DNA from 4 places in the Streptomyces sp. NPDC091376 genome. Region 1 is predicted to be linked to each of the others. Evidence: riboswitches for the same ligand, from Rfam matches in the RefSeq annotation. Region 1 holds a riboswitch; each other region holds the start of a gene.
What was found. Region 1 has a riboswitch for cyclic di-AMP ahead of ACIQMR_RS20865 (transglycosylase family protein). Riboswitches for the same ligand answer to the same signal wherever they lie in the genome.

Region 1 (4,205 bases):
ATCTCCTCGATGCGCAGCAGCTGGTTGTACTTGGCGACGCGCTCGGAGCGGGCCGGGGCGCCGGTCTTGATCTGGCCGCAGTTGGTGGCGACGGCCAGGTCGGCGATGGTGACGTCCTCGGTCTCGCCGGAGCGGTGGGACATCATGCACTTGAAGCCGCTGCGCTGGGCCAGCTCGACGGCGTCCAGGGTCTCGGTCAGCGAACCGATCTGGTTGACCTTGACCAGGAGCGCGTTGGCGGCGCCGTCCTCGATGCCGCGGGCGAGGCGCTCCGGGTTGGTGACGAACAGGTCGTCGCCGACCAGCTGCACCTTGGAGCCGAGCTTGTCGGTGATGACCTTCCAGCCGGCCCAGTCGTCCTCGAACAGCGGGTCCTCGATGGAGACCAGCGGGTAGGCGGCGACGAGCTCCTCGTAGTACTCGGTCATCTCCGCGGCCGAGCGGGACTTGCCCTCGAACTCGTAGGAGCCGTCCTTGTAGAACTCGGAGGCGGCGACGTCGAGCGCGAGCGCGATGTCCCTGCCGGGCGCGTAGCCGGCCTGCTTGATGGCCTCGAGGATGAGGTCGAGGGCCTCGCGGTTGGAGCCGAGGTTCGGGGCGAAGCCGCCCTCGTCGCCGAGGCCGGTCGACAGGCCCTTCTCCTTCAGCACCTTCTTCAGGGTGTGGTAGACCTCGGTGCCCCAGCGCAGGGCCTCGGAGAAGGACTCCGCGCCGACGGGCGCGATCATGAACTCCTGGATGTCCACGTTGGAGTCGGCGTGCGAGCCGCCGTTCAGGATGTTCATCATCGGAACGGGCAGCAGGTGCGCGTTCGGGCCGCCGAGGTAGCGGAACAGCGGGAGGTCGGAGGCCTCGGACGCGGCGTGCGCGACGGCGAGGGAGACACCGAGGATGGCGTTGGCGCCGAGGGAGGACTTGTCCGGGGTGGCGTCCAGGTCGAACATCGCCTGGTCGATCAGGCGCTGCTCGGTGGCGTCGTACCCGACGAGCTCCGGGCCGATCTGCTCGATGACGGCGAGGACGGCCTTCTCGACACCCTTGCCCATGTAGCGGTTCTGGTCACCGTCGCGGAGCTCGAGGGCCTCGAACGCACCGGTGGACGCACCGGACGGAACGGCAGCACGGCCGGTGCTGCCGTCGTCGAGGCCGACCTCGACCTCGACCGTGGGGTTGCCTCGGGAGTCCAGGATTTCCCGGGCTACGACGACGTCGATGGACGGCACGAGCATCTCCTTCTGGGATGTGACGCTGAATGTGACGCATGCGGAGCAGGGTCAGTGCAGGGTCTCTTTGGCCTTGCGACAAGAGCCTAACCGCCCCACGCGCATCGGCCTGCCGCTGCCCGCCCCGTGGGACGAAAAAGGGGAACAAACAGACAGAAACCCCGGCCCGGCGCGTACGGGGGATGGCGCGCCGGGCCGGGGAGCCGGGGGGACGGGGGTGCGGACCCGTCAGCTCAGGTGGAGCTTCTGGCCGGGGTGAATGACGTTCGCGTCCTCGACGATGTCCTTGTTCAGCTCGAACAGCTTCTGCCAGCCGCCCTTGGCCTTCTCGGCCTCGGCGATCTTGCTGAGGGTGTCGCCGGCCTTGACCGTGTACTCGCCGTCGCCCTTCTTGACCGGGGCGGCGGGGCGCTCGGAGCGGGTGGTCGGGACCTCGGCGCGCTTCGGGGCGGGGGCCTTGGCCTTGGGCTCGGCGGCCTTCGGGGCGGCCGGGGCGGCACCGTTGTACGCGGCGTCGGACAGGCCCACGCCACAGTGCGGCCAGGCACCCTTGCCCTGGCCGTCGAGGACCTTCTCGGCTATCTCGATCTGCTGGGCCTTCGAGGCCTGGGCGGCGGTCTGGGCGTAGGCGGTGCCGCCGTACGCGGCCCAGGTGGAGGCCGAGAACTGCAGGCCGCCGTAGTAGCCGTTGCCGGTGTTGATCGACCAGTTGCCGCCGGACTCGCACTGGGCGACGGCGTCCCACTCGGAGGCGGTGGCGGCGGACGCCGTACCGGAGGCCATCAGCGGGGCGGCGATGGCCGCACCGGTGACACCGGCGAGCGTGGCGATACGAGTGGCCTTGGACGGGCGACGGTGCTTGCCCTTGCCGGAAAGCAGCATGGAACTTCTCCTCACCGACGCCTGCGAGGTGAGCTGTCGGGTTCGGGCCATGTGAGTTGCCCGGCCGCGCGAGGTTCGCGCGGCTCCACCCCAAGCCGGTTCCGCCCCAAAGGGCGGGCCCGGCACTTACCTTGGGTCCCCCGCTCCTGCCTTCGGCGCTTGCGCGACGACTGTTCCCGGCGGCCGCCGGCAGGATTCGGCGTGCGGTCGTCGGGGCCCGCATTGGCGAGCGGTTCAGACCGTAAACGCACTTCTCCCCGATGTTCAAAGTCGAACATCGGGGAGAAACCACACCTATTTGACGCGGAGGGATGTCCGTTTTCGCAGGTGAGAGGCGTGATGACCGGAGTTGGCCGACGAGACGCGCCAGTTGACACGAAGAGACTCATGTCTCACTTGCGCAGAACCGGACATAAGCGCCCGAACTACTCCTTCAACTGCCCCTGCCCCAGGCCCAGATCGAGGCTCTGGCCAGGCAGGATGAGATCGGCGTCGGAGCCGACGACTTCCTGGTTCGCCTCGTAGAGCGCGGGCCAGCCGCCGGGCACCTCGTTCACGTCGGCGATCGACCACAGGTTGTCGCCGGGACGGACGGTGTACTCATCTCCCGCGGCGGCGCCGTCTCGTGCCGATGCGTCATCTCGTGAGGCATGACGACCGGAATTACGGTCATTGCCCGAATTGCCCGTCTCGTCCTCATCGGCGGCGCCACCGCGATGCTTTCCGGAGCCCGTGTCCGCGGCTGCGTCCTCGCCGCCCGAGGCGTCCGCACTCTTGCCGGAGCCGGCCGGGGTGGAAGGCCCGTCCGAAGCGTCCGCGGGCTTCTCGGCCGTCGGCGAACCGTTCGAGGCGCCGGAACCGGACGGGGCGGGGGCGTCGGTGTCCGGCGCGGGCGTCGTGCCCGCCCCGTCACCGAAGGAGGGGCTCTTCGTGCCACCGTTCTGCGGCGTGGCGGAGGCGTCCCCGCCGGCCGGCTCGGTGCCGCCCCCCAGGAGGCCGGTGACGAGACCGGTGATCTCCCCGCAGCTCGGCCAGGCGGAGTCACCCTGGGCGGACAGCACCGCCTCGGCCACCGTGATCTGCTGGGCGCGGCTGGCGAGGTCGGCGCGCGGCGCGTAGGCCGTCCCGCCGTACGCCTCCCAGGTCTCCTGGGACATCTGCAGGCCGCCGTAGTAACCGTTGCCGAGGTCGGCGCTCCACACGCCGCCGCTCTCGCAGTCCGCGACGCGGTCCCAGGTGGCGGAGTCCGCGGCGGAGGCGGCGCCTGCGCCGAGCAGTGGGATGGCGATGGCCGATCCGGTCACCCCTGCCGCGACGATGAGAGCGGGGGCCTGACGAGGTCGGCGGTGTCGGCCGTTCCCGGAGCGCATGCGGTGTGCCTTCCGTGTGACAACAGAAAACCCACGGGTCCCACGAGTCTGTTGATTCGGCAAGGACCCCGAGTCGGGGTGAACGTAGCCCCACTCGAACGTCAGTCACAAGTCGGTGCAGCGGAGATCACGTGAAAGTCACAATCCTGACGACTCGTCAGCTCTTGATGGCGGTGAACTCAACGGGCAGAGTGCGCAATCCACGCATGATGAGCCCCCCACGCCACCGCAAATCGGAAGGATCCACCGCAAGCCGCAAGTCGGGCAACCTGGTGAGCAGGGTCGCGAGCGCGGTCTGCCCTTCGAGCCGCGCGAGCGGCGCGCCCAGGCAGTAGTGGATGCCGTGCCCGTACCCGAGGTGCTGGTTGTCCCGGCGGGCCAGGTCGAGGGTGTCGGGGTCCGGGAAGCGCTCGGGGTCGCGGTCGGCGGCGGCGAGCACGACGAGGACCGGATCGCCGGCGCCGATGTCCTGCCCGCCGAGCGTGAGCGGCTCGGTCGCGAACCGCCACGTGGCGAGCTCCACGGGCCCGTCGTAGCGCAGCAGCTCCTCGACCCCGGTTTCGAGCAGCCCGGTGTCGCCCGCGGCCAGGGACGACTGGAGACGGGCGCGCTGGTCCGGATCGCGCAGCAGGGCGTAGGTGCCGTTGCCGATCAGGTTGACGGTGGTCTCGAAGCCGGCGAAGAGGAGGATGAAGGCCATCGCGGCGGCCTCGTTCTCCGTGAGGTGCTC
Region 2 (4,205 bases), on a different contig from region 1:
CACGATCTACGCGGAGCGCAATCTCAGCGACGACTGAGCCGCGCCACGTGTGGGTGTCACCAGGAGGGCCCCCTGGTGACGTCGGCACGGCCGGCAGCACGCCGACAGCACGGACGACGGCGTGGCACAACGGCATGGCACATCGACACGGACAACGGCATGGCACGTCGGCACGGTCAGGGGCAAAATGGCACAGCCGCCGGCCGCTGGTCCGGTTGGCCGATGGCGATTCGTCGTGCGGTGCGGTTACGGCCAGCCTGGAGAGGGCGCGGTACCGTCCGCAGCCGGGCGGACCTGGCAGGAGACCACTGGTGGGGCAACGAGAACGCGACGAACGACCGCGGCGCAACGGTGGCCGTAAGGTCGTCGGAGCGTTGCCGGTGCTGCTGATCGTGGCCGGGGTCTTCTTCGATCTGGGCACCCCGGAGTCGTTCACCGCCTCGCCTCTCTTCGCCGCGGCGCCACTGGTCGCCGCTCCCTTCTTCTCCGCTCTCTACACGCTGCTGACGGGCGTCGCCTCCGTCGCCACGGTGGCCGGGCTCCACGCCTACAACAGCAGGGCCGGCGAGATCCCTGCCGTGACGGAGCTGCTGACCGTGTTCACGGTCTCCGTGCTGGCCCTCTTCATCAACCACGTCGTACGCCGCAGCGGCGAACGCCTCGCGTCGGCGCGGGTCATCGCGGAAGCCGCGCAGCGGGCCGTGCTGCCCACGCCGGACGAACGGATCGGCGGGCTCCTGGTCGCGGCGCGGTACGAGGCGGCGCAGCGGGACGCCTTCATCGGGGGAGACCTGTACGCCGTGCAGGAGACTCCCCACGGGGTGCGGCTGGTCGTCGGCGACGTACGGGGGAAGGGGCTGGACGCGGTCGAGGCGGTGGCCGTGGTGCTCGGGGCGTTCCGGGAGGCCGCAGAACAGGAGTCCTCGCTGGAGGGTGTCGCCCAGCGGCTGGAGCGGGCGCTGGCGCGCGCGGGCACGGGGCGCTCCGGGTTCGACGCGTTCGAGGGTTTCACCACCGCGGTGCTCGCGGAGATCCCGCACGGGAGCGGCCTGGTCAGGATCGTCAACCGGGGTCATCCGCCGCCGCTGCTGCTGGGCGCGGACGGTGGGCTGGAGGTGCTGGAGCCGCCCGAGCGTGCCCTGCCGCTCGGCATGGGCGACCTGGACGCGTGGCCGGACCGGGCGTACGAGACCCCCTACCTGCCCGGTGCCACGCTCCTCCTCTACACGGACGGCCTGTCGGAGGCGCGGGACAGGCAGGGTGCTTTCTACGATCCGCGCACACGGCTGAGCGGCCGGATCTTTCCCGGGCCGGAGGAGCTGCTGGACGCGGTCGTCGAGGACGTACGGCGGCATACGCGCGGCAGGTCGACGGACGACATGGCGCTGCTCGCGGTCGGGCGGCCGGGGGAGCGCCAGCCGGAGCGGCGCAGGACGATGCCCGTCGTCCCGTGACCCGTGCGGTGGAGGGGGCGCCACGGACCGTGATCGAAGGACACCGCTCCGCATAACATTTGATACACCGTCAGGAAAGTCGGGTGGATCGAGGGTTGGTCAACTTGCCCGATTCGATCCTCTTGTTGCTGGTAAGTCCAGGCCAAAGTCGTTAACGATCAGTGGGAACGGCTTGGAATCCGACCTCGGTGTCTATTAACGTTCGATAACGCAGCGCGGTCGTCCCAGCCGTCGCAAGAGACGGCACCGTGCGCATGCGCCGAATTCCGCAAGGGAACCGGGGAACCACCAATTGGGGTGAATCGGGCACTTCATCGTGCTCGTAGGAGACCTTCCTGCTCCGAACCCGTCAGCTAACCCGGTAGGCGAGAAGGAAGGAAAGGAGCACGCCTCCGTGGCGTCCAACGAGCCTGCCCTCCAAGAGCCTCCCACCACACAGTGGGTCCCGAGCGACCAGTGGACACCGGCCACCGGGGCGGAGGAGTGGAACCCGACCGAGGAATCGGTCCGTCCGGTCCGTGGCAGGCACCGCGTCGTCAAGCAGCGCAACGGACTGGCCCGGAGCTCCACCGTTCTCGGCGTCGGCGTCATAGCCGCGGTCGGCGCGGGCGGCATCGCCACCGCGCAGGACAAGCCGGCCGTCTCCATCTCGCTCCCCGACGCCATCACGGACAACCTCCCGGACCCCGGATCGCTACCCGGCGTGGGCTCCTTCATGTCGGACGACTCCGACCAGGACGCCGGGAACGACGCACCGCTCACCGCCTTCGCCGCCTCCGAATCGGCGGCGGACAGCGCCCAGGGCGCCGGTGACGCGGGCGAGGCGCTGCGCGCCCGGATCCTCCAGCAGGCCGAGCAGCAGCAGGCCGCCGCCGAGGCCGAGGTGAAGGCGGCCGCCGAGAAGGCCGCCGCGGAGAAGGCAGCCGCCGAGGCGAAGAAGCAGCAGACCGAGGCCGCCGAAGTGGCCGCAGAGGCGAAGGCGAAGGCCGAGGCCGAGGCCGCGCGCAAGGCGGAGGCCGAGCGCCTCGCCAAGCTCGCCGCGAGCTACTCGCTGCCGACCTCGTCGTACACGCTCACCTCCACCTTCGGGCAGTCCGGTTCCATGTGGTCCTCCGGCTACCACACGGGTCTCGACTTCGCGGCCCCGACCGGTACGCCCGTCAAGGCCGTTCACGGCGGGACCATCAAGTCGGCGGGCTGGTCCGGTTCGTACGGCTACCGCATCGTGCTCGAGCTCGAGGACGGCAGCGAGGTCTGGTACTGCCACCTGTCGTCGATGACCGTCGGCGTGGGGCAGAAGGTCTCCACGTCGGAGACCATCGGGCGCGTTGGCGCCACCGGCAACGTCACCGGCCCGCACCTGCACCTGGAGGTGCACACGGCGGGCGGCGACGGCGTGGACCCGGCGGCGTGGCTGCGCGGCAAGGGCCTCTCTGTCTGAGGGCCTTCCGGCCAAGGGTCTCTGCGTCCGGGGCCTCTGCGTCCGGGGTCTCTGCGTCCGGGGTCTCTGCGTCCGAGGGCTCTCCGGCCAAGGATTGTGAAGGCATCTCCCTCTCTGTGCTCTTCCGGGTCGGCTTCCGGCCGCCCGAGGTCGCGGCCCGGTTCCGGTTCTTGCCGGACCGGGCCGCACCCGTGTGCGTACGCGTACTCGTCCTCCCCCAAGTCGCCGGCGGCCCTGGCGCACTCCCCCCGACGCCTGGGTCGCCGGTCCGCCGTGCCCGGACGCCATGCCGCGAGGACGGCCCGAAGGGCCTAGCCGCGGTACGGGTTGTAGCCCCCGTAGTCCAGATACGGGGGCGGCTGCCAGACCCGGCCCGTCGCGCGGGCCGCGTACGTCAGGGCGGGGCCCGCCACGTCCCTGCGCTGCCAGAGGTGGTGGAGCAGCTCCTGCTCACGAGCGACGAAGTCCGTGCCCGCCGCGCCCCGATGGGCCCGGTGCCGCAGAAAGGCCAGGGAGGTCGCGAAGACCTCGTACTCGGAGACGGCGCGGGCGGCCTCCCGGCCTTGCGTACGGCCCGCCATGTCACGGGCCATCGTGCGGGCCCGCATGGAGGACAGGGCGTGCGGCTCGGCCGGGGCGAGCCAGCCCGCCGCCGCGTACGCGGGCAGTTCGGCCGCGACCGTGCGCAGCTCGCGCTGCCGGGTCCAGACCGCCAGCCAGGTCAGCAGGCCGAAGGCCGGCACCATGAACGCCGCGTACACGGCGTAGAAGCCCCACGGGCCGAAAGCCCCTGAGCCGTTCCACAGCGCGTGCATGCCGATGGAGAGGACGAGGCCCAGCAGGGGCAGCACGGTCCTGCGGAACTTCCGGCGCTGTGCGCCGGCGGCGGCGAGGCCGAAGCCGATGCCCGTCAGCACGGTGAAGAGCGGATGGGCGAACGGCGACATCACGATCCGCACGAAGAACGTCGCGGCCGTGACGGAGGCGAAACCGGACGCGCCGATCTGCTGGTCCTCCCCGAAGGCGGTGCCGAGATACAGGATGTTCTCGGTGAAGGCGAAGCCGGTCGCGGTGAAGCCGGCGACGACGACTCCGTCGACGACGCCGGTGAAGTCCCGTCTTCGGAAGAGGAAGATGAGCAGCACGGCCGTCGCCTTGGCGCTCTCCTCGACCACGGGGGCGATGACGGTTGCGCCGATCGTGTCCGCGTGCGTGGGGTCGGCCGTGGCGGTGGCTATCCACTGGGTCGCGAACGAGTTCGCGATGATCGCCACGAGGGCGGCCGCGCAGGCGCCCCAGGCGAAGGCGAA
Region 3 (4,205 bases), on a different contig from region 1:
GGCGAAGGAACCGAGGGCGTTGCGCGAGGCGTTGAGGCGCTGGGTGCGCCGCGCCGCCTCGTCGCGGAGCGCGTTGGCCGCCGTCCGCGCCGCGTCGGCCTTCTCCTTGGCCCCGTTGTACTTCTCGGTCGCGGCCTCCGCCTCCTCGTAGAGCCGGTCCGCCTTGGCCTTCACCTCGTCCGGGGTGAGCAGGGGCTCGGCGTGCCCGGAGCCCTCGAAGGCGGTGGCGGCCGTCGCGCCGGCGAGCGCGAGGGTGGCGGAGAAGCGGGCGGCTGAGCCGGGAAGCGTGCGCTGCCTCGGTTTGCGGTGCGCTGCCACGAGGGCCAGTCCTTCCGTCGGAGTCCGCCGGTGCGGGTACCGGCGGCGGACCGCACAGGGGGAGCGGTCCACCGCCGGGTCTTTCGGCGGGGGCGACCGACTGCCGCCCGGGTACGGGACGGTGGATGGGAGCCGGTCACCTGGTGGAGGACGCTAGACCGCCGGGTTACGGCGAAGTGGCGCCATGACCGTTATTGGCGCCAGAAGGACCGCCGGGGTTCGCTTTGGGACCGTACGGCTAGGCTCCGGTGCCATGGACGTACTCATCAATGTCTTCGTCGCCCTGCACATCATCGGTATCGCGTCGCTGCTCGGCGGCTTTCTGACCCAGATGAAGGCCATGGGCGAGGGGACGGCGCGCTTCACTCCCGCGATGCTGCACGGCGCGCTGACCATGCTGGTGACGGGCGTGGCGCTGGTGGGACTCAACCAGGCGGACGACCAGCCGGTGAACAACCTCAAGATCGGTATCAAGCTGGCCGTGCTCGTCGTCATCCTCGCGCTCGTCTACGTGAAGCGGGACGAGGAGAAGGTGGACAAGGGCATGTTCGCGGCAGTGGGCGGTCTGACACTGGCGAACATCTTCATCGCGACGCTGTGGACGTGAGCGCGAGGCCGTGAACATGAGGCCGTGAACATGAGGCCGAGGTCGTGGACATGAGCCTGTGACATGAGGCCGAGTACGTGAGGCTGAGTACGTGAGGTTGCGGCCGTGATGCGGCGAGGGGTCCGGGGACTGCCCCGGACCCCTCGCCGCGTCTGTGTCTCCCGGCTACGCGGGGCGGACGCTCCCGTAGATCGGCATGTAGTAGATCGACTCCTCGCGGACGTTCGCTCCCGGCTTCGGGGCGTGGATCATCTTGCCGTCGCCGATGTAGATGCCGACGTGGCTGATGTCGTCGTAGAAGAAGACCAGGTCCCCGGGGAGCAGGTCCGCCGTCGCCACGCTCTGTCCGGCCTTCACCTGGTCCCAGGTGGTGCGGGGCAGGTCGACGCCCGCGGCCTTCCAGGCGGCCTGGGTGAGCCCGGAGCAGTCGAAGGAGCTCGGGCCGGTCGCGCCCCAGACGTACGGCTTGCCGATCTGGGCGCGGGCGAAGGACAGGACCTTCTCGGCCTTGGCGGCGTACGTGCCGCCGGCGGTGCCGGTGCCGGACCCCGTGTCCGTACCCGTACCCGTACCCGTGCCGGAGCCCGCCTGCTCCTGCTGTTCGCGCTCCTGGCGCTGCCGCTCGGCCTCGGCCTCCGCTTCCGCCTTGGCCCTCGCCTCGGCCTTGCGGCGGGCCTCCTCCTCGCGCTTGCGCTCCAGCTCCGCGAGCCGCGCCTTCTCCTCGGCGGTCAGCTGCGACAGCAGTTCACGCGCCTCGGCGAGCTTCGTCTGGACGGTCTGCTTGCTGGTGCGCAGCGACTGCTGCGAGGCCGTCAGCGACTCCAGGCTCTTGGTGGCCTGCGCCCGTTGCTTCGCCGCCGCGGCCTGTTCGGCCTCGAACTCGGTGATGGTGCTGCGCTGCTGCTCGGTCAGCCGGTCCATGAGCTGTGACTGCTCGAAGTAGGCCTGCGGGCTGTCGGCGAAGAGCAGCGCGGCGGTCGGGGTGACCGCGCCGGTGCGGTACTGCGCGGCCGCGTAGCTGCCGAGGGCGCGGCGGGACTCGTTGAGGGAGTCCGTGCGCTTGGCGACGTCGTCGAGGACACGGTCCACCGTGCGGCGCTGCTTCTCAGTGGCTTCCTTGGCCCTGTTGTACTCCTGGGTCGCGGAACCCGCCTGCCGGTAGAGGTCGTCGACCTTCTTCTGGACCTCGTCGATGCTGGGCCGCGGGTCGGCTGTCGCGCTCTGTGCCGAGAGGAGCGAGACGCTCGCTATGGCGGCCGTCGTCAACCCGACGGCGGGGGAGTTGGTGCGGGTACGGCTGCGCGGCTTGCGGTGCGACGCCAAGGCCGGCATCTCCTTCCGTGGACCGCCTACCGGGTTAGCTGTCGGGTTCGGACGGAACGGAAGGCTGTCCTACGGGCCGTGGGAAACGCGGCCCGATTCACCCCAGTTGTGCACAAATGGTGGGTCCCCGGTTCCGAACTCCCGCGAGGGAATGACGGATTCGGCGTGGCGACCCGGTTGGCGTGGTTCGCCGATGGGGGTACGGGCTGCCTGGGCGAGCACGCTAGCCAAAGTGTGGTGCTGCTGTGAAGGCGGATGTTCGATATGCCCGATACATTTTCGTGACCTTAGCGCTGTGTGCTCCGATGTGACCGTGTGTGTTCGTGGCGAGTGTGGTGAAGGCGGCGGCGGGCTGTCAGTGGAGCGGCCTAGACTCGTAAAGCGATGAGCAGCCTCTTTGACGACAGCTTCCTGGCGGACCTCCAGCGCACCTCGGCCTCGGAGGGCCCCCCGCCCCCCGAGCACGACGAGCACGCGCCCCACGAGGAGGTCCCGCACGACCTCTTCGAGGGCACGTTCGACGTGCCTCCGTCCGGGGGCGCGTACTACAGAGACGGCGCCCCGCGCCCCGTCGTGGACCCGGCCGCGCTGCTCGAAGGGCTGAACGAGCAGCAGCGCGCCGCCGTCGTGCACACGGGCTCGCCGCTGCTCATCGTGGCCGGCGCGGGCTCCGGCAAGACCCGAGTGCTGACCCACCGGATCGCCCATCTGCTGGCGACCCGCAATGTCCACCCCGGCCAGATCCTGGCGATCACGTTCACGAACAAGGCCGCGGGCGAGATGAAGGAGCGCGTCGAGCATCTCGTCGGCCCGCGCGCCAACGCCATGTGGGTCTCCACCTTCCACAGCGCTTGCGTGCGCATCCTGCGCCGCGAGAGCAAGAAGCTCGGCTTCACCTCGTCGTTCTCGATCTACGACGCCGCCGACTCCAAGCGGCTCATGGCCCTGGTCTGCCGTGATCTCGACCTGGACCCGAAGAAGTTTCCGCCGAAGTCCTTCAACGCCAAGGTCTCGAACCTGAAGAACGAGCTGATCGACGAGGAGACCTTCGCCGACCAGGCAGCCGACGGGTTTGAGAAGTCGCTCGCGGAGGCCTACCGGATGTACCAGTCGCGGCTGCGCGAGGCCAACGCGCTGGACTTCGACGACATCATCATGACCACGGTCCATCTGCTCCAGGCGTTCCCGGACGTCGCCGAGCACTACCGGCGTCGCTTCCGCCACGTCCTGGTCGACGAGTACCAGGACACCAACCACGCCCAGTACACGCTGGTGCGCGAGCTGGTGGGGGAGGGGTATGAGGACCTGGCCCCGGCCGAGCTGTGCGTCGTCGGCGACGCCGACCAGTCGATCTACGCATTCCGTGGTGCCACGATCCGCAACATCCTCCAGTTCGAGGAGGACTACCCGGACGCGACCACGATCCTGCTCGAGCAGAACTACCGCTCGACCCAGACCATCCTCTCCGCCGCCAACGCCGTCATCGAGCGCAACGAGAGCCGTCGCCCCAAGAACCTGTGGACGAATGCCGGTGCCGGAGCGCAGATCGCCGGCTATGTCGCGGACACCGAGCACGACGAGGCGCAGTTCGTCGCCGACGAGATCGACCGGCTGACGGACGCGGGCGAGGCCAAGGCAGGCGATGTCGCCGTCTTCTACCGGACGAACGCCCAGTCCCGTGTCTTCGAAGAGATCTTCATCCGCGTCGGCCTGCCCTACAAGGTCGTCGGCGGTGTGCGCTTCTACGAGCGCAAGGAGGTCCGGGACGTCCTGGCGTATCTGCGGGTCCTCGCCAACCCCGAGGACAACGTCCCGCTGCGCCGCATCCTCAACGTCCCGAAGCGCGGCATCGGCGATCGCGCGGAGGCGATGATCGACGCGCTGGCGCTGAGGGAGAAGATCACGTTCCCGCAGGCGCTGCGCCGCGTGGACGAGGCGTACGGCATGGCGGCCCGTT
Region 4 (4,205 bases), on a different contig from region 1:
CGCCTGGATCGAGAAGTACTTCGGGTCCATCCCCACGCACGACGGCAAGCAGCCCCCGCGCGACGGGTCCCTGCCCGACGTGATCGGGGAGCAGCTGCGCGAGGTCGTGGAGGAGGAGGTCCCGGCCCGCGCGCTGATGGCCGCCTACCGGCTGCCCCACGACGGCAGCCGCGAATGCGACGCGGCCGACCTGGCGCTGACCGTCCTCGGCGGCGGCGAGTCGTCCCGGCTGCACAACCGTCTGGTGCGTCACGACCGTACGGCCGTCGCCGCGGGCTTCGGACTGCTGCGCCTGGCCGGCGCGCCCTCGCTCGGCTGGCTGGACGTGAAGACGTCCGCCGGCGTCGAGGTGCCGGACATCGAGGCCGCCGTCGACGACGAGCTGGCCCGGTTCGCCGCCGAGGGCCCCACGGCCGAGGAGATGGAGCGCGCGCAGGCCCAGCTGGAGCGCGAATGGCTGGACCGGCTCGGCACGGTCGCGGGCCGCGCCGACGAACTGTGCCGGTACGCCGTGCTGTTCGGCGACCCCCAGCTGGCGCTCAGCGCCGTCCGGCGGGTGCTCGACATCACCGCCGAGGAGGTGCAGGCCGTCGCCCAGGCCCGGCTGCGCCCGGACAACAGGGCGGTGCTGGTCTATGAGCCCGTCGCGGCCGAGGACGCCGAGGACAACGACGACGCAGAGGGGGCGGACCAGTGACCGACGCTGCCGTGACCATGGACTTCCATCCGCAGCCGCAGGCCGGCGAGGCCAAGCCGTGGGCCTTCCCCGCCCCCGAGCGTGGAACGCTCGACAACGGGCTGACCGTGCTGCGCTGCCACCGCCCCGGCCAGCAGGTCGTGGCCGTCGAGATCTTCCTCGACGCCCCGCTGGACGCCGAGCCCGAGGGCCTGGACGGCGTCGCCACGATCATGGCGCGGGCGCTGTCCGAGGGCACCGACAAGCACACGGCGGAGGAGTTCGCGGCCGAGCTGGAGCGCTGCGGCGCCACGCTCGACGCGCACGCCGACCACCCGGGCGTCCGCATCTCCCTGGAGGTGCCGGTCTCCCGGCTCACGAAGGCCCTCGGGCTGCTCGCCGAGGCGCTGCGGGCCCCGCTGTTCGCCGACAGCGAGGTCGAGCGGCTCGTACGGAACCGGCTGGACGAGATTCCGCACGAGACGGCCAATCCGGCCCGCCGCGCGGCCAAGGAGCTCTCCAGGCAGCTGTTTCCCGCCTCCTCCCGGATGTCCCGGCCCCGCCAGGGCTCGGAGGAGACCGTGGAGCGCATCGACTCCGGCGCCGTACGGGCCTTCTACGAGGCGCACGTCCGGCCCGCCACGGCCACCACCGTGATCGTCGGCGACCTCGCGGGTGTCGATGTGGACGCCGTGCTGGCCGACACGCTCGGCGGCTGGACCGGTGACACGGCCGAGAGCCGTCCGATGCCGCCGATCACCGCCGACGACAGGGGCCGGGTCGTCATCGTCGACCGCCCCGGCGCGGTCCAGACGCAGCTGCTGATCGGCCGGATCGGCCCCGACCGGCACGACCGGGTCTGGGCGGCCCAGGTCCTCGGCACGTACTGCCTCGGCGGCACGCTCACCTCCCGCCTGGACCGCGTCCTGCGCGAGGAGAAGGGCTACACGTACGGTGTGCGGGCCTTCGGGCAGGTGCTGCGCTCCGCCGCGCCCTCGTCCCCGGGCGGGGCCACCGGTGCGTCGATGCTCGCGATCAGCGGCTCGGTCGACACCCCGAACACCGGCCCCGCGCTCGACGACCTCTGGAAGGTGCTGCGCACCCTCGCCGCGGAGGGGCTGACCGACGCGGAGCGCGATGTGGCCGTGCAGAACCTGGTGGGTGTGGCCCCGCTGAAGTACGAGACGGCGGCGTCCGTGGCGGGCACGCTGGCCGACCAGGTCGAGCAGCACCTCCCGGACGACTTCCAGGCCCAGATGTACGCGCGGCTGGCCGAGACCGGCACGGTCGAGGCGACCGCCGCGGCCGTCAACGCCTTCCCGGTGGACCGGCTCGTCACCGTCCTCGTCGGGGACGCCGCCCTGATCGAGGAGCCCGTCCGGGCCCTCGGCATCGGTGAAGTGACCGTTGTCACTGGCTGATTGACCGTTCCGGACGCCGACCGGACGTCCACCGGAGCCCCGTCCGGCGTCCGGCCGGTCGCCCGGCAGGACATCCCCCGGACCCCGGGCGGACCGCAGAAGGCCCCGTTGGCCCCGCCAACGGGGCCTTCCCGTATGTCCGTTTTATTGGGGAGGCGATGTGTCTGCCCTGTGGCGTGCACTACAAATGCCGGTGTCTGTTTGGTGATTGCGCGAAGATCGGCTTAGCGTCTTCTGCGCTGTCCGCCAGTCGTACGCGCCGCACCCGCGGCATCGGACAGCCATCGCCGAGTCCCCGTCGGGCGTGAGCCTGGGGAGCCGGGGACCCACATGTCCCCCTGGGGTGAATCGGACGCCTTCGCACCCGTGCGGAGGGGCCCGTAGGAGACCTTCCTGCTCCGAACCCGTCAGCTAACCCGGTAGGCGAGAAGGAAGGAAAGGATCAGCCACTACATGGCGTTCACCCGTGCCACCGGGAAGCATCGTGGTCCGAGCCGCCTGTCGCGCAGGAGCGCGGGCGTCGCGTCCGTCGCCGCCATCGCGACCACCGGCGTCATCGGCACCCTCGCCTCCCCGGCGCTCGCCGCCGAGGCGGACATCCGCCCCGCGGAGGACACCGGCCTGACCCAGGCCATCGTCGCCAGTGACTCGCTCGCCGACCAGATCGGCGCCCAGGCCGACGCCCAGCAGCAGGAGGCCGCCCTGGCCGCCGAGCAGGCGCGGGCCGAGGCCGAGGCCAAGCGCAAGGCGGAGGTCCGCGTCAAGGAGGCCCGTGAGGCCCGTGAGCGCGCCGCCCGCGAGGCCGAGCGCAAGCGCCTGCTGACCTACACGCTCCCGGTCGCCGGCTCCTACGTCAGCACCAGCTACCACGCCGGCGGCGGACAGTGGTCCTCCGGCAGCCACACCGGGATCGACTTCCACGCCGCCTCCGGCACCAAGGTCGTCGCCGTCGGCATGGGCACGGTCGTCGAGGCCGGCTGGGGCGGCGCGTACGGCAACAACGTCGTCATCCGGATGCACGACGGCACGTACACCCAGTACGGTCACCTCTCCTCGATCGGCGTCTCGGTCGGGCAGAGCGTCACCCCGGGTCAGCAGATCGGCCGCTCCGGGTCGACCGGCAACTCGTCCGGCCCGCACCTTCACTTCGAGGCGAGGACCGGCGCCGACTACGGCTCGGACATCGACCCGATCGCCTATCTGCGTGCGCACGGCGTCGCGGTCTGACCCTCCCGCTTCCGTCAAGGCCCCGGTTCGGTTCCTCCCGAGCCGGGGTCTTCGGCGTATTCCGGCCAAAAGATATCCGCGGATTCCTCGGGGCCTTCGGAAAATCGCGCCACCTGGAATAGAGTCGCCGAACAGGCGTCGCTCGACTGGGTTTCGCGGCGATTAAAGCGGAGGTTCGGTATGCGCATTCCTGCCCGCTCGGTGTGCACGGCGATCCGCGACGACATCGTCTCCGGCGCCTTCGAGCGCGGCAGCCGGCTCACCGAGGAGCAGTTGGCGCGCCGCTACGGCGTCTCGCGCGTCCCGGTCCGCGAGGCACTGCGCACCCTGGAGTCGGAGGGCTTCGTCGTCACTCGCCGGCACGCCGGCGCGTGTGTCGCCGAGCCCACCGAGCAGGAGGCCGCCGATCTGCTGGAGATCAGGCTGCTGCTGGAGCCGCTCGGCGCCGCGCGGGCCGCCCAGCGGCGCTCGGAGGCCCATCTCAAGGTGCTGCGCGGCCTGGTCAGACTCGGCCAGGACCGGGCGCGGCGGGGGCAGGGCGACGATCTGCGCTCGCTCGGCGCATGGTTCCACGAGACACTCGCGCAGGCCTGCGGAAGCCCGGGGCTCACCGCCCTGCTCACGCAGCTCCGGCACAAGATCGCCTGGATGTACGCGGTCGAGCCGCCCGCCCGGCCGGTGGAGGCCTGGGCCGAGCACGGCGCGATCGTCGACGCGGTGGCGCGCGGCGACGCGGAGCGGGCGCGGGCCCTCACCGCCCTGCACGCCGAACGGACGACCGGTGCGCACCGGCTGCGGATTCCCGCCGGTGTGAGGTCCTCGCAACATTCCGTAAACACGGCGGGCGGCCGCCTTTAACAACGACGCCGTATACGAAGAGC

Region 2: another riboswitch for cyclic di-AMP. It lies ahead of ACIQMR_RS07715 (M23 family metallopeptidase); the one in region 1 lies ahead of ACIQMR_RS20865 (transglycosylase family protein).
Region 3: another riboswitch for cyclic di-AMP. It lies ahead of ACIQMR_RS35630 (NlpC/P60 family protein); the one in region 1 lies ahead of ACIQMR_RS20865 (transglycosylase family protein).
Region 4: another riboswitch for cyclic di-AMP. It lies ahead of ACIQMR_RS28315 (M23 family metallopeptidase); the one in region 1 lies ahead of ACIQMR_RS20865 (transglycosylase family protein).

Annotation. Positions count from the first base shown of each region.
Region 1 is NZ_JBIVUF010000009.1:111,146-115,350, forward strand. Features, by position in the region: gene eno (phosphopyruvate hydratase) at 1-1,229, opposite strand, end outside; gene ACIQMR_RS20865 (transglycosylase family protein) at 1,452-2,105, opposite strand; cyclic di-AMP (ydaO/yuaA leader) riboswitch at 2,109-2,273, opposite strand; gene ACIQMR_RS20870 (transglycosylase family protein) at 2,531-3,475, opposite strand; gene ACIQMR_RS20875 (cytochrome P450) at 3,633-4,205, opposite strand, start outside.
Region 2 is NZ_JBIVUF010000002.1:730,572-734,776, forward strand. Features, by position in the region: gene ACIQMR_RS07705 (TipAS antibiotic-recognition domain-containing protein) at 1-37, shown strand, start outside; gene ACIQMR_RS07710 (PP2C family protein-serine/threonine phosphatase) at 312-1,454, shown strand; cyclic di-AMP (ydaO/yuaA leader) riboswitch at 1,702-1,837, shown strand; gene ACIQMR_RS07715 (M23 family metallopeptidase) at 1,849-2,895, shown strand; gene ACIQMR_RS07720 (PrsW family intramembrane metalloprotease) at 3,207-4,205, opposite strand, start outside.
Region 3 is NZ_JBIVUF010000029.1:20,578-24,782, forward strand. Features, by position in the region: gene ACIQMR_RS35620 (NlpC/P60 family protein) at 1-318, opposite strand, end outside; gene ACIQMR_RS35625 (hypothetical protein) at 572-925, shown strand; gene ACIQMR_RS35630 (NlpC/P60 family protein) at 1,091-2,257, opposite strand; cyclic di-AMP (ydaO/yuaA leader) riboswitch at 2,256-2,424, opposite strand; gene pcrA (DNA helicase PcrA) at 2,633-4,205, shown strand, end outside.
Region 4 is NZ_JBIVUF010000015.1:104,858-109,062, reverse strand. Features, by position in the region: gene ACIQMR_RS28325 (M16 family metallopeptidase) at 1-697, shown strand, start outside; gene ACIQMR_RS28320 (M16 family metallopeptidase) at 715-2,097, shown strand; cyclic di-AMP (ydaO/yuaA leader) riboswitch at 2,373-2,538, shown strand; gene ACIQMR_RS28315 (M23 family metallopeptidase) at 2,551-3,324, shown strand; gene ACIQMR_RS28310 (GntR family transcriptional regulator) at 3,505-4,182, shown strand.